Regions from separate parts of the Pseudoalteromonas sp. SG43-4 genome, predicted to be linked through region 1. Evidence: riboswitches for the same ligand, from Rfam matches in the RefSeq annotation. Region 1 holds a riboswitch; the other holds the start of a gene.
What was found. Region 1 has a riboswitch for lysine ahead of lysC (lysine-sensitive aspartokinase 3). Riboswitches for the same ligand answer to the same signal wherever they lie in the genome.
Positions count from the first base shown of each region.

Region 1 (11,138 bases):
GTTTGCAAATACCAAGGTCATTAATATTGGGCAAACAAAACGAATATACTGAGCAAACCAGTAATGTAGGCCTGTTGTTGCTTGGTGTAATTTATTACCACGCTGCCACATCCAACCTACCGTAATAAAGTAAAACAAGCCCATAAGCGGCAATTGGTATTGAGTAAATAGCATAATAACTAAGCCAAATAACCAATCAAAATTTAGTATAATTGCGCTTGCACACACAAGTACAACGGCGCTCACTGCCCATGTTGCTTTGGTGCGACTAACGTTGTGGTTTTCGACTAAAAACGCTACCGGAATTTCAGTCGTCGATATAGTTGACGTAACCGATGCGATAGACATTAATACAAAAAACAATAAACCAACTAATAAGCCAATTTCGCCCATGGTGCTAAATAGCTCAGGTAAAATAGCAAAAATTAGCTGCCCTTCACCAATCAATTTACCGCCACTAAATACCTCTACACCGTTGTGCTGCGCCACATAAATAGCAGGAATAATAAGTAACCCCGCTAAAAAAGCAACGCCAGTATCAAGTAGTGCAACACCTGCTGTGAGCTTTGGTAAATTAGCATCTGGTTGTAAATACGAGCCGTAAATCATCATACAACCCACACCTAACGAGAGCGAAAAGAACGCTTGCCCCATTGCGGCAATAATTAAATTAGGGTCGAGTATTTGGCTAAAATCAGGGATTAAATACGCGGCAAAGCCTTCGCTTGCGCCATCGAGTGTTGCAATGTAGGCAATTAAACCAACAAGCAGCACAAGCAGAAGTGGCATCAAACGGCGCGACCAAGTTTCGATTCCCGATTTAACCCCTTTTAAAATAATACTGGCAGTTAAAATAAGCATAAGCGGCGTAAATACAAAATTACGCAGCACTGAGTCGCTATGTAAAAATTCGCTTGCGCCTGTGAAACCTAAAAAGGTTGTTATGGGTTCAATAGCGTACGAGAGCATCCACCCTGCCACTATTGAATAAAAACTTAGCATAACAACTGCGCCCGCAAGGCCTATGTAACCGGCTGCTGCACCTACTTTACGGCTAGTGTTTTGCCATGCATCGCCCAATGCTTTTACCGGGTTAGCTTGTGCTTTGTGACCTAAATAAAGTTCGGTATACAGCGCAGGTAGCGCAAGTAAAAATATAACAATAAAATAAACCAGTAAAAAAGCACCGCCGCCATGGTTGGCCGCTTGCGTAGGAAAACCCCAAATATTACCCAAACCCACTGCTGCGCCAGCAGCGGCTAAAACAAAACCAAGTCGGCTTTGAAACCCATCACGCACTTGTGCCATACATCTACAAATCTGTTATTATTTTGATTATTGTGAATTAAACCATATTTCATGCCAGCTGAGTAATAAAATTGTACCCAGCCTTTATTAGTGGCGTTAACCGCTCACAATATCAGCGACTTCTTTTGCTTTAGGGCTTTTATGACTGAACACTATTTTAAAAACGCCTTGAGTATTACTTCAACTCAATTGGCAAATTTGTCTTTAGCGAGTAACAGTATTTTATTATTTAATGCTAAAACACTTGAGCTTAGAGACTTTAATTTGCCCGATTGCTTAAGCCCGTTTGAGTTAAACATTATAAACCGCCGTAAAAGCCCACAAGCTAAGCAAGAGTATTTAGCGACGCGGTTATTGTTAAAACACCTTATTAAAGTAGCGCAGCCGCAACATGCGCACGTAGCCCTTAATAAAATGAGTACAGAATTTGACGAGGCAAGCTCAAAGCTGCAAGTACATGTAAGTGGTGATGTTATTAATACCTGTATTTCGCACTCACATGGTTTAGTTGGAGTCGCGCTAAATTTTGATAAAAGTGAGTTTGGTTTTGATATTGAAAAAGTAAGCCTAAAGCGCCCATTTGAAAAGCTAGCTAAGCATTTTTATCATAATGATGAAATTACACTTATCACCAAGCCTACTAATACCCAAGCCCAAGCAGATACGTTTTTTAGAATTTGGACACTAAAAGAGTCTCTTGCTAAAGCCACCAGCCGCCCTATTGCAAAGTTACTTAGCCCCAATGTGTTTGACGAATTAAATAGTGCAAAGCTGAGTGCTTGCAGTAATCGCGTTACTGTAGCTGATAGCAGTGACAGTAATGTTTGTTTTGATGTGAGTGTGGTGCATAAAAAAAGCACCGACTGGCGATGCTTTTTATTAAATGACTTTATTAATTTTGTTAAGCAACCTTACTAGTTAATTTTCCTGAATAACCGTTATTTACGCAGCAAAATCGTTTTCTAATAAACGGCTATGAATAGACTGTACTACGTTATCTGACTCAGTTTGCTCTACTAAAAAGCACAGGTTGTGCTTACTAGCACCGTGACAAATTAATCGAATGTTAAAGTCTTTTAGTACACTCATTAAGTTCATTTCGTGTTGGCGTAATTGAATCTCAGAGCCAATAAGTGCCACCAATGTTAGGTTGTTTTCTACCGAAACATGGCAAAATTCTGCAAGCTTATCTAGGCATTCTTGATCAAGCTCTGGGCGCGAGGCGTTTTGCGCGTTATCAAGCGTTATAGCTACACTGATTTCTGATGTGGTTACCAAATCTACCGATATATTATATTCACTTAATAGTGTAAATACGCGTGCTAAAAAGCCGCTTGCTAGTAGCATTTCTGGGCTTTTAAGCGTAAGCAATATTTGGTTTTTACGTTGCGTTACTGCGCGTATACCTGGTTGCTGCGATTTTTCGCGCTCAATCCACGTACCGCCACGCTCTGGCTCGCGGCTAGAACCTACAAACACGTTAATGTGGCTACGGCTCGCTGGTAAAATAGTTGCTGGGTGTAATACTTTTGCGCCAAAGGTTGCCATTTCAGCGGCTTCGTCAAAACTTAAGCGTGCAATAGGCGTCGCTTTTGCGCACAAACGCGGGTCGGTGCTAAAAATGCCCACTACGTCGGTCCAAATATGCACACTTTTAGCGTTAATCGCTTCAGCTAGTAATGCAGCGCTATAGTCAGAACCACCACGTCCTAGCGTTGTGGTGTGACCGTATTCGTCACTACCAATAAATCCCTGAGTTACAATTACTTGAGTGTCTAATAACGGAATTAAATGCTCTTTAGCAGCTTGCGCTGTGGCTGAAACATTGGGCGTTGCTTTGCCAAATTGGCTGTCTGTTTTAAGCACCTTGCGCACATCAAAGCGATCGGCGTTTAAACCTTGTAAACGCAGCACTTGAGCAAACAAATACGACGACAAACGCTCACCAAAGCTAAGTAGCTCGTCGTGTTGCTGAGCGGTTGTTAGTGGCTCTTGAGCCAATGTTTGAAATGCTTTTAGGGTTTCGTTAAAGCCAACAGCTAAATCGGCATCTAGCGATAATTCATCTAAAATAGTTTGTTGAATAGCAAGAACGCCATTTATGTGTTCTTGGCGCTCACTTGAAGTAATGCTTGATTTACACAGTGCAACTAAGTGATTAGTTACGCCGGCACTGGCGCTCACGGCAACAATACGTACGCTTTTATCTGCAACAATAATTTCGCTACAGCGACTCATCGCTTCAAAATTTGCAACACTTGTTCCGCCAAATTTGGCAACGATGTAATCTGATTTTGCGCCTGATACTGTTTGTGGCACTGATTGGGTAGTCATTTAGTCTCCTTTCGCGGTATCCAAACCGCAATAAAACAAGAAGAACTTGGCAAAGGAATGCTTGAAGATAAGTCCACTGCCAGAAGCTCTCCACCTATATTGGTGACAGTTTTGAGGATTCAGCCCCATAAACCGAAAAACAATGACGACGTACCATTATTTTCCTCGGCGAGTACTTCCCTCCTTAATGATCATCGGCTTTCGTCGCCTAACATTAAGTACCTAAGTATCGCACCTCTTCTGAATGCTTTATTAACCAGTGGCTAATAAAACAAAACCCCACTAAGTAGCGGGGCTTTGAAAGTTATCGTTTAGACGTCTAGCTGTCAAGCATTTAATAATTTATGAGTTAAATAAAACTGCCCATGTAATACGAGCCCGCATATCCAACCGTGTAACAAATTAATAAATGCAGCGATAAACGCAAGTAGCTCATAAAGGTAAGCGCTTTAACTTTACTCATGGCAATAATGCCCGCAGCCGAACCAATAATAAGCATTGAACCGCCCACGCCCGTTGCATACGTAAACGACAACCAGTGTTGTTGGCTCATTACTATATTGGCTTTTAATAATGCAGCGGTAAGCGGTACGTTATCGACCCCAGCTGATAATATGCCCATTAAGTAGTTTGCGTATTCTGGTGCCATTACCGTGTATAGATCGGTAAATTTACTCAACATACCAATTTCTTTAAGTGCACCTACAAGTAAAAGTACGCCTACAAAAAACAATAATGTGTCGTATTCTATATCGCGAACAAAATCGATTATGTCTTTGTTTATGTCTTTTTTACGCATTAAAAATTGCGCCACTAAAAACATCACTGATAAGCCAAACAAAAAGGTTAATAGAGGCGGTACGCTGTAAATTACACTCAGCGTAAGTGTGCTCACTACGGTAGATAAAAATATAACAGCAATGGTTATGTCGGTTTTTTCAATGCGGATTTTACCTGCACTAGCAAACTCAACACGCCCTTTCATACCTATAGACAGTAACGCGGCAAGCAGCATAACGCTTGCAAGTGCTGGCGCTATAAGTAGTAATAAATGAGCAATGGTTACTTTGCCATCTAAAAATATCATTAGTGTGGTTACGTCACCGGTTATTAGCGATACCCCACCTGAGTTAACTCCAAACACAATAAGCGTGGCGTATTTAATGAGTTTTTTAGGTTCAAGCTTTAACGACATAACAACCGCAAGCGATATAAGCGTCGCTGTTACGTTATCTGAAATCGACGAAAACAAAAACGCAAAACCACCCACCAAAAACATGAGCTTTTTTTCGCTAATACTTTTTGGCATAACACGGTGCACAATATTTTCTATAAACCCCTTTGAATTTAAATACGCGACAAAGGTCATTGCAGCCATTAAAAATAGCCATAATGAGGCAATTTCTAAAATATTTTCATTTAAAAGATGTTGAATCGTATCGGGACTTTGCCCGTGTAGGGGGTATATAAAAAGAAGAATCCAGCAAAGCGTACCAAAAAACAGCGTGGTTTTAGCTTTATTTACATGGATTATATCTTCTATAACGATCAGTAAAAATGCAATCGCTATCAGGGTTAGAATAATCGAGGAAACCATGGTAGTTAAACAACCTTTGATATAGTTTTAAAGAACACACAAATAACATTCCATTTCATGTGCCTATTTTCGGCGCGAATTTTAGCACTGCCTCTATGCAAAAACTATTATTAAATGGTCTTAAAAACGAATACTATATACAGACAAGGTTAATTAAAAATACGTAATAATGAGTCTTCTAAAAGAACTCAATAATAAAATACTAGGATGTTGTAACCCCTTATGATCCCAGCTAAAAAGCTGCTAAACACCATAACCGAACATTGGGGTGTATTAGAGCTATTATTTAAACGTTTTAAAATGGCTGACTTTAGCCTAAAAGACGTACAAAACGCGATTAAGCAAAAGCAGCCTACGTGGTCAAACGAACGCATTTATAAAGAAACAAATCGTTTGTTAAACCAAGATATTTTAATTCCACTGGCTAAATCCTCTCAGCTTGAAATAAATCGTGCTATTGCTGATTTTGCTACTTTTTTACTGCAAGAAGAGCATTTAGGTTTAGCGCAAGAAATTAGCGTATTAGTAGAGGACCTTGCTCGTTTAGGTAACCGCCTAGATAACGCTGGCGAAATAGAAGACTTTGACGACTTGCGCCGCTACAGCCGCATTATGGATGATCGGGTGCGTAAAATAATGAAGCTCTATACGCACAACGAAAACGCTATTTTAAATATTGTTGAACAAGCCAAATCAAATAATGCAGTGCAATCGCTGCAAAAGCGTTATAAAGCGGTAATAGAAGCCTTTGACGAATACATAGAGCCAATGCTTGAAATGGTTGATATTCGTGGTGAGTTTCATGCATGTTTTACCCTCATTGAAGAGCAAATAAGTAAGCAAATACTGCACATTGAGCGCTCAGGTAAAGCGTATAACGACAAACGTATGCTGGAGCAATTACGTACCCGTATACTCGAAATGCATTTAATGGGCCGAGAAAGCTTACGTAAAAGTGCCGATATGCTTATGCCACTGCGCGAGGAGCTACGCCGTAATAACTTAATTACTCGCCAAGCAGCCAAAGTACTTGGGCTTGTACGTAAAAATGGCGTAGACAATATGCTAAGTGCTGTGCAACCACATTTTGTAAGCGACGCGCAGCGATATTCGCTTGGTCAGCAACGCCATATTGTGGCTTACATGGCAAGCTTGGTTGAATTTGAACACGAAGAATACCAATTGCCTGACCAGCAAGACGTGCCTGCATTTGTTACGCCTAATATTCCTGACTACAACGATGTCAAAACCAGCTTTGCTAAGCGCTTTAATAAAAAACGCAAAAAGCCGCAGCCCTTGCTGCAATTTTTAGACGAAAGCTATCCAGATCTCGATGCCGACGAAATGCTATTTTTGTATCAAAAATTAGTCAGCGACAGCGATATTAAAATAATTCAAAGCGATGAAAAAGCCCGCGTAAAAATTGCCGGTCAGCACTTTTCTTTATATCCATTTAATTCAGAGCCTCAGCCAGATTCAAAGGCAGGTAAATAAACCATGACACACATAAACTTAGACGAGCTAACCCATCTACAAGCCATTAATAAAAAATTAGTAGCGGGTTATCACATTTGCGAGCAAGACAACGTAATGTGGCAAGAGCTTGACCAACGCATAGAAGACTACACCGCCCTATTTACCGCTTTAGGTAACGATTTAAAACACGACAGCCGTGGCTTTTATTATTTTGGTAGCGACGAAAGCACACCCAATATGGGCAAAATATCTCGCGCTATCGCGCTCACCATTTACATTTTAATTGAGCACTACGCCAATACGGGTAAAGACCCAATGCGCGCATTGTTTGACGACGTAAACGATTTAGAGCTTATGCAAACGCTGGTGCAAATTAACAAACATTTGTTTGATCAGCTTGAGATATTTTCGGGATCGGATTTGCGTAAAGACGTTTACCTGCGCATGGTGCGCTTAGGTTTAGCCCGTGAAGTAGAAGGCGGCTTTATGCTACAAGCGCCAATTCACCGCTACATAGATGCACTCATGGAAGTAAACGAAGAAACCTACATTACAGAGGACGAGGAATGAAAAATCTATACGGACTAAGCAAACTCGCCCTACTTAACACTGCAGGCTATGCAAAATGTGTGATCCCGCTTGATAAAAGCAGCTCTATTTGCGCGCCCAATAACACCGGTAAAAGCTCGGTTATTAACGCCCTGCAGTTTCCGCTTATTAACGATTTGCGCTTAACAGAATGGGACGGACACGATTTAGATGAAACCCGTAAGTTTTATTTTTCATCCGATCAGTCCTACATTTTACTAGAAGCTAACTTGCCTCATGGCTCGGTAGTAATTGGAGTTGCAGGACTTGGTAAAATTGCCGGTTACGCGCATCAGTACTTTTGTTATCAAGGTAAGCTTGATTTAGAGCAGTATACGCAAGGTAAAACTATTATTAAATTTACCAAGCTGTTCAACCATTTAAAATCGCTTAACTACAACCCTATTGAGCTTAAAGCACAAGAGTTAAACGCGCTACTTACTGGCGGCGCAACGCCTTTTGACGGCGACATTAACCTAAAAATGATCCCGCTAAATAATGTACAAGACTCTTCTATTTATAAAGAAATATTTAGACGTATTCTTAACTTACATAAATTGGGCGCAAGCGACGTAAAACGCTTTATGCTACGCGTGTTTGAACGCCATATGTCGAACTCTAAGGTCGACTTTTATGAAGTATGGCGTCGCTCGTTTGATAAAGTAAACCGCTCAAGACGCGAATTAAAAGCCCTTGAGTCAATGCAAGAGCCAATAGCAGCGCTTGAATCAATGCTTGAAAACCAAACCGTGCTTAAAGGTAAATTAGCCGCATACGCACCTAAAATTGACCAAGCACTGATTGATTTTGATACTTATCAAGAGTCGCAACTTAATGAGTTGGGTATAGCCCTTGAAGATATAGAGCACGAAAAACACGAGTTTGAGCAAAAACAAAGCCTATACGTACAGCAATCGCGTGATATAGAGCGCAGACAAACTCAAATTGAGCAGTGGTTTTTAGATTACGATGCGCTTAAAAGCGAGTTTGAACTGGTAAATAAAGCCACGCTTAAAACCAGCCTGACTCAGTTAAAACAAGATTACGAGTCGCTTTCGCACTCTATAACAAGCGCACAAGGGCAAAGCCTACACACACTTGACTACCGCATTAGCGAAACACAAAAACAAATTAAGAGCCTAAAGCTACAACTTAAAAACCTTGAGTTTAATTTGTTTACCCGCATGCGCGAAGACCTCTCGTTAAAAGAAGTAGAGGAAATATCGCGCATTTTAAACCCCGATATTCTCTCATTTGCGACCACCACTAATGGCGATATAACCATTGATGACGAAGACGCGTTTGGTGAATTTTTATCGCTACTTAGCGAAAACGTTAAAGGCGGCGTATTAAGGCTACCAGGTGCGAGCATTAAGCTTAAAAAGCTCTCGCCTGTGCAAATGCAAAGCGGCGAAAACAAAGAGCAATTAACCGCTCAGCTAAATGCACTTGAGCACTCACTTAAAGAGTTTAAGCAACAGCGCGATGTTGCAGCAAACGTTGCCGACAAGCAAAAAGAGAAAGACGCGTTATACGATGAGCTTATGAGCGCAGAGAGCGCCCTAAAACGCTTAGAGCAGTTTGAGGTAATGCAGCAATCGGTTGAAGCGCAAGCCATGCTAAAAGAGCAGTTATTAGCTGAGCGCGAACAAGTTGACGACTACTTGCAAGATATTCAAAAAAATAGTGGCTCAATTGCCGATCGTCGCTCGTTAATTAAATCGAAACAAGAGCAAATTAATCGCCAAACTGAGCGATTACGCCAAGTTAAGAGCGAGCGAATTGATCACACGCTTGATTTATACAGCGGTAAAGTAACTCCATACATGATTGATATTACGGTCGACTTTGATAACTTAAGCGACCTTGTTCATCATTTTAATAAAGACTGCCAAGAACTGCGTAATTTTGACATAAACGTGCGTAATACCTATTTGCATGTATATAACGCGGGTATTACTAAATTCGACAACGAAAATGACGAATATACTAAATACCAAAAGCTAATAAGCGCCTTTCATAATATTGATAACGAACGCGATGCTGTTGAGCGCCAAGCACGCGTTGCGCTTACCGAAGTGGCCGCAACTATAAAAGGCTTGCGAGAAGATTTAGACCGACTTCGCCGCGAAATGAATAGCTTTAATAAAGGCATAAGCCAGCACCGTATTTCAAACCTGCAAGCGTTTAAAATTAACGTCATACCGCGCAAAATGCTGGTTGATAGTATAGATACCATTATCAGCACGTCGCATCAGTTTGAGCAAGGCGACACGCTTGATTTACTTAGCCAAGAACCTTACAGCGAAAGTGCGGTAAACGAAGCAAAAGATCACTTAATTAAACTCGCATCAGATAAAGCGGGCTTAACACTTACCGATTTATTTGATATTCGATTTGAAGTAGTTAACCGCGCAGGTGAAACAGAGCACTTTGAAAAAATAGATTCTGCAGGTTCAAACGGCACACGTATTACGATTAAGTTATTGTGTGGCATGTTGTTTATTCGTTACTTATTAAGCGATCAGGAACAAAACCTTTACCGTATACCTATTTATATTGATGAAGCGGCCGACATTGACCCGCAAAACCAAAAAGCAATCATAGAAACGGCACTGAGCTTTGGCTTTGTGCCAATTTTTGCCTCGGTTAAACCGCAGGTAAGCTGTGATTACATTGTACCTATTCGTTCAGTAAAAGATGGCGCCCAAAACTGGGTAGACGAAAAAGACTGGATTGAAGTTGAACACAATTAATTGGCCGTTAAGGCAAACCAACTAAACTAAAATATAGGACGTTTAAATAATACACATTTAAACTATGTGTGTTATTTTAAATTAATGCATTTTATTGGAGCAAACGTAATGAAAAATATACTTATTGTTGCAGCGCTAGCACTACTTACAGCCTGTACACAAACCCCTGATTGGGATTACGATAAATCAGCCAACTTTAGTAATTTTAAAACATTTGCTTGGGTAGAAAACGCCAGCCTAACTAAAGACACAAATAACTACCAAATTAATGGCCTAATGGAAAAACGTGTTCGCACTGCCGTTAACGCAGAACTGAGCCAAACACTAGGTATGAGCTTAGTTGATGCAGCAAATGCTGATGTACTTGTTAACTATCATGCATCGGTAGATAAAGAGCTTGAAGTAGATACATTTAATGTAAATTACCGCCCGCATTGGGGTTATTGGGGTACTGGTTTTCAACGTGATACAACCGCGCGTGAATACGAAGTGGGTACGTTGATTATTGATATTGTAGATCGTGAATCTAACCAGCTTGTATGGCGCGGCGCAAAAGAAGGTCGATTAAAGAAAAATCAATCGCCAGAACAACGTGAAGCATCAATTAATAAAACAGTTAGCGAAATTTTAAGTAACTTCCCGCCGCAAAAGCAGCTGTAAGTTAAAATTAGCTATAAGTAAGTTTTAAAAAAGCTCACAGTTCGTGAGCTTTTTTGTGGATGTGTATTTTTGGGCTTACAGACTTAAGTAATTACGAGCTACGCTCGTCACGTCAGCAAGCTGCACGTCTACAAAATACCGGATTAAACTTTACCTGTAGGCGCTATGCTTGCTTGCGCGAGAAGCGATAGCTTCTAATTACTTTATAGCGCTATATTCCATCTTAAATTACGAGCTGCGCTCGTCACGTCAGCAAGCTGCACGTCTACAAAATACCGGATTAAACTTTACCTGTAGGCGCTAAGCTTGCTTGCGCGAGAAGCGATAGCTTCTAATTACTTTATAGCGCTATATTCCATCTTAAATTACGAGCTGCGCTCGTCACGTCAGCAAGCTGCACGTCTACAAAAAAACACCGT
Region 1 covers NZ_JACJFB010000018.1:20,956-32,093, forward strand. The annotation lists gene H5160_RS15985 (sodium-dependent transporter) at 1-1,308, opposite strand, end outside; gene H5160_RS15990 (4'-phosphopantetheinyl transferase superfamily protein) at 1,450-2,226, shown strand; gene lysC (lysine-sensitive aspartokinase 3) at 2,251-3,642, opposite strand; lysine riboswitch at 3,718-3,890, opposite strand; gene nhaD (sodium:proton antiporter NhaD) at 3,992-5,239, opposite strand; gene H5160_RS16005 (hypothetical protein) at 5,462-6,733, shown strand; gene H5160_RS16010 (condensin complex protein MksE) at 6,737-7,285, shown strand; gene H5160_RS16015 (ATPase) at 7,282-10,059, shown strand; gene H5160_RS16020 (DUF4136 domain-containing protein) at 10,168-10,719, shown strand.

Region 2 (11,138 bases), on a different contig from region 1:
TACGCACGCCGCGCTCAATAAAGTGTTTTATTTGTTTAGGGCTTTTTGCAGGCCCTGTGTTGAGCACGCGCTGCGAGCTAATACCTTGTGCTAGTACTTGCTCAAGCTCACCTTTACTTGCTACGTCAAAATTAAAGCCAGCACTGTCTAAGCTTTGAATAATTTTAGACAGTGGGTTTGCTTTTACCGCGTACCACAGCTTTACATCGGTTTGCGCAACTAAACGCGCAAGATGCGTGTTTAGTTGATCTAAATCGTAAACAAAAAAAGGTGTATCAAGTTGTTGTGTAATAGTATTTACAGCGGTTTTGATAGGCGTGCTCAAAAAGCTCATTATCGTAAAACCTCTTCAAGCAATAACGATGCATCGCTTTTCTCGTCGCGGTATTTAACTATTAACGCACACGACATGCTTAGGCCTTGCTCGCGCGCCCATTCGTTTGACGCAGGGCGAGAGCCCGGTATTACAATCGCGTACTCTGGGATTGGCTCGCCTTTATCAAGTTGGCGCTCGTTTACGCAGTCGTATACTGGAATAGTTGCTGATAAACGCACGCCAGGGGCAAGTACTGCGCCTTTTTTAATGACTACGCCTTCAACAATAACACAGCCAGCACCAATAAATGCGTCATCTTCAACCACTACTGGGCTTGCACCAATTGGCTCAAGTACACCACCAAGCTGAACTGCAGCACTTAAATGTACGTTTTTACCTACTTGTGCACAAGAACCCACCAATGCGTGGCTATCTACCATTGTGCCTTCGTCGATATATGCGCCAATGTTTACATACGCTGGTGGCATAATAATCGTGCCTTTAGCAACATAAGCACCACGGCGAACACTTGAGCCACCTGGTACCATACGGACGCCATCATCAGTACTAAATTCTTGCGGAGCTAGGTTATGTTTATCAACAAAGCCGCCTGCAAATTCAGTATTAGTGCCATTTTTAAAGGCTTCTAAAATGCCTTGCTTTACTTCTACGTTAGCTTGCCATTGGCCGCTTTCGTTTTGTGATGCAGCGCGTACTGCGCCCGATTCTAAATTATTTAATAGTTCTAACCAGCTCATTATAAAAACCTGTATTTAATGCCAAGATAAAATGGTGTTGTTTGCAGTTGTAATGCAATCGGTTTGAGTTAACTCAAGATGTGTTAAAGGTGGACGAAGTTGCGGGCTGCTTAAGCGGCCTTGCAAATGCATCAGTACCTTTACGGGAATAGGGTTTGCGACAGCAAATAGGCTATTAATAGCGCTTGACCACTGGGCAAATAAATTAGGGTGTTGACCACTTAAACTGCGCTTAACAAACTCGTGAGTTTGTTCAGGCCATGCGTTTGCAGCTACCGACACCAAACCTTTTGCGCCAGCTTGAGCAAAATAAGGCATTAGCGCATCGTCGCCACTAAAAATAGCTAAATTAGGCGCCGCTTGGCGGTAAGCTTCAAACTGAGCAATACTGCCGCTCGCTTCTTTTAACGCCCATAAATTTTTATTGTTTTGTAAGTTTTGAATTGTTGCCGCTGGGATGCTAACAGCGCTTCGACCGGGTACGTTATAAAGCATACATGGATGAGCGCTTGCATTTAGTAGGCTTTCAAACCAATGAGTTTGACCTATAGCGCCAGGCTTTGCATAAAGCGGTGAGCCAAGTAAAAAGCTATGAATTGGGAGTGTATTACAGTAGTTAACCCACTCAATTTGTTGCTTTAAGTTACTACCGCCCACAGCTACCATGAGTGGTACTGTTGGTTTTAGCTGGCATACGTGCTCAACAATGGCTTGTTGCTCTTTTAGCGTTAGTGCTAAACCTTCGCCCGTACTGCCAAGTAGCAAAATACCGTTATGTGCCGCTTCTTGATCGCTAACCAACTTAGTTAACGTGTTGTAGTCAACATCGCCGTGTTGATCAAATGGCGTTACGAGCGCGGTCCACAGTGAGTAGTCGTTTAAATTGAAGTTGTTGATCATCTCTCACGAACTTATAATTTGTACCAATTTTATTAAAAACGTGATCATTTTAGCGATAACTAATTTAATGCAATTGGTATTATTCGAAGAGTTAAAAAGCTTTATGGAAGGAGCCGCATTAACGTCGTTCGAACTAATAATTCGAAGAGCGAATGGGCTTAAAATAATAGGGCGCACGGCCTTAATATTTAAGACCAGAAGCTCTCCACCAAACTAACAAGCTGCTTTTTATAAGCAGCTATTGGTGACAGTCGCTAGGGTTCAACCTAGTCGCCCGAAATAAACACCTCGCAAAAGTGGTTACTTCTCGGCGTTAATTCCCCTCACGTATGCTTGCTGGAGTTTGCGCTCCTAACATACGCTACCTGAATAACGCACCTCTTCTAGCCCTTTGCACCTGTTTGTAGAGTAAAACTTACAAACCTGTGCAATTTAAATAGGGTAATTACGGCGATTAAAGCATTTTAGCCGTCTAGGTGTCAAGCGACTAAATACAGATTAATTCATCGAAAAGAGGGGTGGTTACGTATTAGGTGCTTTTCTCGTACACTAGCAATATAAGTAGTGAGGTATTTAATTAGTATGGAAAAATTTAGCGATATTTATAAGCGAGCGGTAGAGCGAAAAGGCTCTGAAAAAATGCTTAAGTTATTACTTGCAAAACCGCTATCTAAAAAACAACTAAGCACGTTAAGTGACGACGATTGGCTTGAAGAATTTACTCGAAAAGTATTTCAAAGCGGCTTTTATTGGTCAGTCATAAATAATAAGTGGGCAGGCTTTAGAGAGGTTTTTTGGGATTTTAGCGTTGATAAGTTATTAATGATGCCACCAGATATGCTGGAACAAAAAGCAACGGATGAGCGCATTGTTCGTAACTATAAAAAAGTAAAAACAATTACCGAAAATGCTTACATGATCCACGAAATAGCAGGGGAACATGGCAGTTTTAGCCAGTTTATCGCTAATTGGCCGACAGACGATATTATTGGTTTGTGGGCATATTTAAAAAAGCATGGTTCGCGTTTAGGCGGAAATACAGGGCCTTATGCGCTGCGAGCACTTGGTAAAGATACATTTTTACTATCACGCGATGTAGAGAATTATTTGCGTGCCCATAAAATTATAGACGGCGGCTTACAAACTAAAAAGTCACTAAATGCAGCCCAAGCTTTTTTTAACGAAATGCAAGAGCAAAGTGGCTTAAGTATGCAAGAGTTAAGCTTAATTGTTGCTTATGGCGTAGGTGACAACCGTGTTGGTATAAGTCAGCAACAATAGGAATTACAATGAAATTAGTGCCAAGATACACAGATGTTGCAGAAAACTTCGCGATAGAAGATTTCCCTGCAAGTGTCGCCTCTCCTCAGTTATTGCTGTGGAACGAGAGTTTAGCAAAAGAGTTTAATATTAACGTTGCGGCTGATTTACGTGCCAGCACTTTTAGCGGTAACGAAAAACAGGCGATTCCTGCAGTAGCACTTGGTTACTCTGGGCACCAATTTGGACATTTTTCACCACGCTTAGGCGATGGACGAGCGCACTTACTGGGCGCTATTAGTGATGATGAAAACCAGTTATGGGATATTCAATTAAAAGGCTCTGGTGCTACTCCTTACTCAAGAGGTGGGGATGGACGTTGTGCTCTTGGTCCTGCTATTCGTGAATACGTAATGAGCGAAGCAATGCATGCACTGGGAGTTAAAACCACACGCTGCTTAGCGGTTGTTGGTAGTGGTGAAACGGTTTATCGTAATCCGCCACAAGCAGGGGCTATCGTTACGCGTGTAGCAACGAGTCATATTCGTGTTGGCTCGTTTCAATATTTAGCGACGCAAGGCGATGTTGAAGGGCTTAAAAATTTAGCCGATTTAGCTATAGAGCGACACTACCCAGAAATAACCGATACAGGTTCGCAGCGATACTTAGCATTTTTAGGCGCTGTGATTAAAAACCAAGTTAAGCTAGTTGTGAGCTGGATGCGTGTTGGCTTTATTCACGGAGTAATGAATACAGATAATACGCTAGTTAGCGGAGAGACTATTGATTACGGCCCGTGTGCCATGATGAATAGCTTTGATTTTGATACCGTATTTAGCTCTATAGACAAACAAGGCCGCTATGCATTCGGTAATCAACCTAATATAGCTAACTGGAACTGCGCACGCTTAGCTGAGAGTTTAATACCGCTTATTAGCGATGATGACGAGCAAGCTGTTTCATTAATGACGCCATTTATTAATATTTTTGCTGAGCAGTTTAATACTGAGTTTACGGCTATGTGGGCACAAAAACTGGGTTTAAATGAATCTAGCGATAGTAGTGGCGAGTTAATAGCAGAGTTGTTAACGCTATTAAAAGATAATCAGCTCGACTACACCAATACCTTTGATGCGCTTACTGAATCCTTAAAAGGAGAAAAAAGCGTACCTGAGTCGCTAATTGAATGGAGAGCTAAGTGGGTAAGTTTAACTGACGATAATAGTTATGAAGTAATGAGAGCTGCAAATCCTCGTGTAATACCGCGTAATCATGTGATCGAAGAAATAATTGCACAATATAACGCTACAGGGTCTAGTGAGTTGCTACATCGCTTTATAAAAATAGCCGGCAATCCATATTCTAGCAGTGAAGAGTTATCAGAGTTTTGCTCTCCACCGACGAATGATAATGACTACCAGACTTTTTGTGGTACTTAATACTTAACTTTAAATATAACCACATGATTAAAAAGAGTCATTTTTTAATCAAACATGCGCATATACCTAGGGGAATGCTAATTCTGGTGGTATTATGCGCACAATTAAAACCAAGCAATATTTCTTTGCATTTATAAGTGCATTTAATTTAATTGCTCTTACATTCCTTGCTAAGTACTAATTTACAAAAAACTACTATATTTATTTTTCAATAAAGTTTTAATTTCGCCTATAGTAAGTGGATGTGTGTTGCGACAAGGCATAGAAAAAAGTAATAAACTTTATTTTTCGTTAAGTATTGATTAACAAAGGCTCAGTTAGTCTATATGAAACTGATTGAGCTAGTATCGATTAGCTACAATTTAAAATTGTTCAAATGGGAAGAAAACAATGAAATTAAAATCACTTACAATTGCAATCGCGTTGGCTGCAACTAGCGCATCTACATTCGCTGCTGATAAAGAAGAAGGTTTCTACATTGGCGCATTTGGCGACTACTATGACGCATCTTGGAAAAACATGCGTGACCAAGCCGGTCTTGACGTAAACGAATCAACTGGCTGGGGTGTTGAAGCTGGTTACCGTTTCAGTGATTACTGGAGCGCACGTCTTGAATATGCAGACATGGATTTTAATGCTTTTGATAAAGTTGCTGGCAACCGTAACAATATTGATGGCGAGCGTTACGGTATTGATGCTCTTTACCATTTAGACGGCGGTCCTTTCTATGGTCTTTTCGGTATTAAAGAAATTGACGTAGTTGATGACAACACATTCTTAAATGCAGGTGTTGGTTACCAACATTTCATTACAGATGGCTTATTTGTAAATGCCGAAACAGCTGTATACCAAGGTCTTGACCGTGGTTACACAGATGTTGGTGCTAAAATTGGTATTAACTACTTATTTGGCCAAAACTCTGCTCCTGTAGAGCCAGTAAAACCAGCTCCAGAGCCTAAAGTAGTTGAAGTAGCTGTAGCTCCTGTAGACAGCGATAACGATAACATTCCTGATGCAGATGATAAGTGTGCTAACACACCTATGACTGATGCTGTAGATGGTACTGGTTGTACTTTATATGAAGATAAAGAAGTAACAGTAAGCTTATTAGTGACTTTCCCTAACAATGCTTCTGCAGTATCTACTCAATACTTAAATGATATTGAAAAAGTATCTGCATTTTTAAAAGAGTACCCAGATACAACAGTACTATTAGAAGGTCACACTTCTGCTGTAGGTAAAGCAACTTACAACAAATGGTTATCTAAAAAACGTGCTGATGCTGTAGCTAAGCAACTTGTTGCTGATGGTATTGCTGAAGACCGTATTACTACAGTTGGTTTAGGTGAAGAGCGTCTTAAAAATGATGCAAACACTAAAGCTGCAAACGCAGAAAACCGTCGTGTAGAAGCGCATATCAAAACTATCAAAAACGTTAAAGTTTTACGTTAATTAAATAGTTTGTAATAAAAACCCAGCCAAGTGCTGGGTTTTTTTATGCCTGTAATAAATTAATATTAGTTAATGGTAATGATTCTTACTTAATAAGTATTCATGAAAATAGTTTTTACTACAACCACTATTCATAGTATTTATAATCGGTATAATCAGTTGCGCAACTGGATGGATTTTCATCTATCCATAAAAGCTTTATAATTACGCGTTAGAATACTATAAGTATTGGGTAACTTATTTGCGTCCAAAGCGCTACCGGATACTTTCACGTCACCAAGAGGGCAATATTGTGCTACAAGAATATCGTAAACACGTAGAAGAACGTGCCGCGTTAGGTATCGTACCAGCGCCATTAGATGCTCAGCAAACTGCTGATCTTATTGAATTAATAAAAAACCCACCTGCAGGTGAAGAAGAATTCATTTTAGATTTGTTCATTCAGCGTATACCAGCTGGTGTTGATGATGCTGCTTATATTAAAGCGGGATTTTTAGCAGCTGTAGCTAAAGGTGAAGCTAATTCTCCACTTGTTTCTAAAGAAAAAGCGGCAGAATTATTAGGTACAATGCTGGGCGGTTACAATATCGCGCCAATGATTGACCTACTTGATGACGAAACACTTGCACCAATCGTAGTTAAAGGCCTTTCAAATACATTACTTATGTTTGATGCGTTCTACGATGTTGAAGAAAAAGCAAAAGCGGGTAATACATTCGCTAAGCAAATTATTGAGTCTTGGGCAAATGCAGAATGGTTTACTAATAAGCCAGCTGTTGCTGAAAAGATCTCAGTTACTGTATTTAAAGTAACTGGCGAGACAAATACTGATGACTTATCACCAGCACCAGATGCATGGTCTCGTCCAGATATCCCACTTCATGCTTTAGCAATGCTAAAAATTGAACGTGATGGAATTACACCAGACAAGCCAGGCGAAGTAGGTCCAATCTCTCAGCTTGAAGAATTAAAAACTAAAGGCTTACCACTTGCATATGTAGGTGACGTTGTTGGTACTGGTTCTTCTCGTAAGTCTGCAACTAACTCTGTACTTTGGTTCATGGGCGATGATATCCCATTCGTACCAAACAAGCGTGTTGGCGGTGTATGTCTAGGTAATAAAATTGCTCCAATCTTCTTCAATACAATGGAAGATTCAGGTGCATTACCAATCGAATTAAATGTTGATGAGCTTAACATGGGTGAGCAAATCGATATTTACCCGTACGAAGGTGTTGTTAAGAGCCACGGTACTGACAAAGTAATCTCAACTTTTGAACTTAAATCTGATGTAATTTTAGATGAAGTTCGTGCTGGTGGTCGTATACCACTTATCATTGGTCGTGGTTTAACTGATAAAGCACGTACATCACTTGGCCTAGGTCCAACTGATGTATTTAAAGTACCAACAGTGACAGAAGTGTCTGAAAAAGGCTTCACACTAGCGCAAAAAATGGTTGGTAAAGCGTGTAACGTTCCAGGTATTCGCCCAGGCCAATACTGTGAACCTAAAATGACAACTGTTGGCTCGCAAGATACAACAGGTCCTATGACACGTGACGAACTTAAAGACTTAGCATGTTTAGGTTTTTCTGCAGATTTAACAATGCAGTCTTTCTGTCATACGTCGGCTTACCCTAAACCAATCGATGTAAACACTCACCATACGCTTCCTGATTTCATCATGAACCGTGGCGGTGTGTCACTTCGCCCAGGTGATGGTGTAATTCACTCATGGTTAAACCGTATGTTATTACCAGATACTGTAGGTACTGGTGGTGATTCACATACACGTTTCCCATTAGGTATTTCATTCCCAGCAGGTTCGGGTGCAGTAGCATTCGCAGCAGCTACAGGTGTTATGCCTCTTGATATGCCTGAGTCAATTTTGGTTCGCTTTAAAGGTGAAATGCAACCAGGTATCACTTTACGTGACCTTGTACATGCAATCCCTTACTTCGGTATTAAAGAAGGTTTATTAACAGTTGAGAAAAAAGGTAAAATTAACGAATTCTCTGGTCGTGTACTAGAAATTGAAGGCGTTGAACACCTAACTGTTGAGCAAGCGTTCGAACTATCAGATGCATCTGCAGAGCGTTCTGCAGCAGGTTGTGCGGTTAAACTTTCTAAAGAGTCTATCGCAGAATACCTAGAATCAAACATTGTTATGCTTAAATGGATGATCTCTGAAGGTTACGGCGATGTACGTACTATTGAGCGTCGTATTACTGCAATGCAAGATTGGTTAGCTAACCCAGAACTAATGGAAGCTGACGCTGATGCAGAGTACAAACATGTACTTGAAATCGATTTAGCAGATATTAAAGAGCCAATCCTTTGTGCTCCAAATGACCCAGATGATGCACGTTTATTATCTGATGTTACTGGCGAGAAAATCGACGAAGTATTCATCGGTTCTTGTATGACTAACATCGGTCACTTCCGCGCAGCAGGTAAGTTACTAGATGGCTTTAAAGGTCGTATCCCAACTCAGCTTTGGGTTGCCCCGCCAACTAAGATGGATAAAGATCAGCTTACAGACGAAGGTTACTACGGTATCTTTGGTCGTGTAGGTGCACGTATCGAAACTCCAGGTTGTTCACTATGTATGGGTAACCAAGCACGTGTTGCAGACAAAGCAACGGTTGTGTCTACCTCTACACGTAACTTCCCTAACCGTTTAGGTAATGGCGCGAACGTATTCTTAGCTTCAGCAGAACTTGCTGCAGTAGCGGCTATTTTAGGTAAACTACCTACTCCAGCTGAGTACCAAGAATACGCAGCGAAGATTAATGCAACGGCTGCAGATACTTACCGTTACTTAAACTTCCACCGTATGCCTGCTTACACTAAAAAAGCAGACAACGTGATTATTCAACAAGCTGTATAACTTTTAGAGTTTGTTTAAAAACCCGCTTCGGCGGGTTTTTTATTGGCTAAAAAAAATATTAGATAGTTCATGCTTCTTTTTTTATATTATTGTATTAACTCTAGTCTTAAATTGCTTTTAAAGTAATTAATCGCGCAAAAATTCCTATCAAAATGCATTAAAATCCTTATCAATATTCTCATTATTTTAGGCGAGATTTTATGACAGCATTAAACAACCAGAATTTATTGCAACTACGTTTTGTTAACCAAGCAAATATTGATTTGGTTAAACCTTCTTTTGATAACCTTCCTGCAAACCTTTATGCAGATGGTGCCTTTCGTAAACGTCGTTATTCAGTAGTAAAAATGCAAAATGGTGAAATAAAGCTACAGCAAGCCAAAGCATTTGTTCAAGATGATTCAATTAATACTTTTCAAGGCAATGTAGAGCGTACTTACGAAAATTTAGAGCAAAGTTTACTTGAGTCAGAGGGCATGAAAAGCATTGTAAATGAGTTTCGCCAACTTACCGGTATTGATGAGCAGCGTGATATTGAAATTCATCAGTTCCGCATGCTTGCCATTGATAGCGATACACCTGCAGCGCCAGAAGGCGTGCATCAAGATGGTTTTGACCATGTATGTATATGCGGTGTTTCTCACGAGAACTTAGAAGGTGGCGAACTGCTTGTATACGAAAACAAGCAAGCTGAGCCTTGTTTTAAAATGGAAATAAAAGACGGCATGTTTGCATTAATAAACGACCGTCAAGTGTGGCATAACGCAACACCTATGAACAAAATTGATGCTAGCAAACCAGGTTACCTGGATTGTTTTGTATTAACGTCTTAAGGAAGTTAGGCATGAACATAACGCAATTACGTGAGCAGTTTCCAGCATTAATGCAGAACGTTGATGGTAAATCGCCAATATTTTTAGACGGACCAGGTGGCTCGCAGGTACCAACATCGGTGCTTACTGCGATGACAGCTTATTTAGGTCATTATAATTCGAACTTAGGTGGCGCGTTTTTTTCAAGTGATAAAACGGTTGAGTTGATGGCGAATGCGCGCCAAGCCGCCGCTGACTTACTTAATGCACCTAGCTCACAACAAATTGTGTTTGGTCCAAACATGACCAGCCTTACGTTTAGTTTTAGCCGTGCAATTTCACGCGACTGGGAGGCTGGCGATGAAATAGTTGTAACCAATGCCGATCACTTCTCGAATGTATCGTCGTGGCAACAAGCTGCAGAAGATAAAGACGTTAAAGTTAATACGGCTTTAATTAACGAAGCTGATTGCAGCTTAGATATGGCGCAATTTGAAAGCTTATTAAACAGCAACACTAAGCTTGTAGCGGTCACTTACGCTTCAAATACCACAGGTTCAATTAATAATATTAAACGTATTGTTGAGCTTGCTCACGCTGTAGGTGCACTTGTTTATGTTGATGCCGTACATTATGCACCGCACGAACTTGTTGACGTGCAAGCACTTGATTGCGACTTCTTAGCGTGCTCTGCGTATAAGTTTTTTGGCCCGCATTTAGGTATGGTTTACGGTAAAAAAGAACATTTAGACGGGTTTACGCCTTACAAGGTTGAGCCAGCTAAAGACGTAGCACCAGGTCGCTGGGAAACCGGCACGCAAAGTTTTGAAGCAATGGCTGGTTTTATCGCAGCTGTTGATTACATTGCGGCGATTAGCGAACTTGACGATAGCCATTCACGCCGCGAAAAGTTAAGCGTTGCTTTTGCTAAAACTAAGCAGCACGAAATGGCGCTTAGTGAACACTTTTTAACGCGCTTAGTTAATTATCCACGTATTAAGTTATTTGGTATTGATGATTTTGATCGCCTTAATGAGCGTACACCTACTTTTGCTTTAATTTTTGAAGGGCTTGAGCCACGCGCCGTTTCAGAATTTCTAGGTAAGCAGCATATTTGCGTGTGGGATGGTAATTTTTACGCGCAAGGTTTGTGCAAGCAATTAGATGTGCTTGATAAAGGCGGTGTAGTGCGCATTGGTTGTATGCACTACAACACCATTGAAGAGCTAGATCAGTTGTTTAATTTATTTGATGAACTGCTCGGTTAAATAATACTGATTTTGGTGCGCTAACTCTTAGGCGCACCATATA
Region 2 covers NZ_JACJFB010000013.1:42,264-53,401, forward strand. The annotation lists gene H5160_RS13460 (PLP-dependent decarboxylase) at 1-334, opposite strand, end outside; gene H5160_RS13465 (2,3,4,5-tetrahydropyridine-2,6-dicarboxylate N-succinyltransferase) at 334-1,074, opposite strand; gene dapA (4-hydroxy-tetrahydrodipicolinate synthase) at 1,090-1,974, opposite strand; lysine riboswitch at 2,165-2,365, opposite strand; gene H5160_RS13475 (DNA-3-methyladenine glycosylase I) at 2,557-3,255, shown strand; gene H5160_RS13480 (YdiU family protein) at 3,264-4,673, shown strand; gene H5160_RS13485 (OmpA family protein) at 5,064-6,125, shown strand; gene acnB (bifunctional aconitate hydratase 2/2-methylisocitrate dehydratase) at 6,418-9,015, shown strand; gene H5160_RS13495 (2OG-Fe dioxygenase family protein) at 9,216-9,848, shown strand; gene H5160_RS13500 (cysteine desulfurase-like protein) at 9,860-11,095, shown strand; gene H5160_RS13505 (2OG-Fe(II) oxygenase) at 11,116-11,138, opposite strand, start outside.
Region 2: linked by a shared signal. The riboswitch ahead of dapA (4-hydroxy-tetrahydrodipicolinate synthase) and the one ahead of lysC (lysine-sensitive aspartokinase 3) in region 1 are both predicted to bind lysine.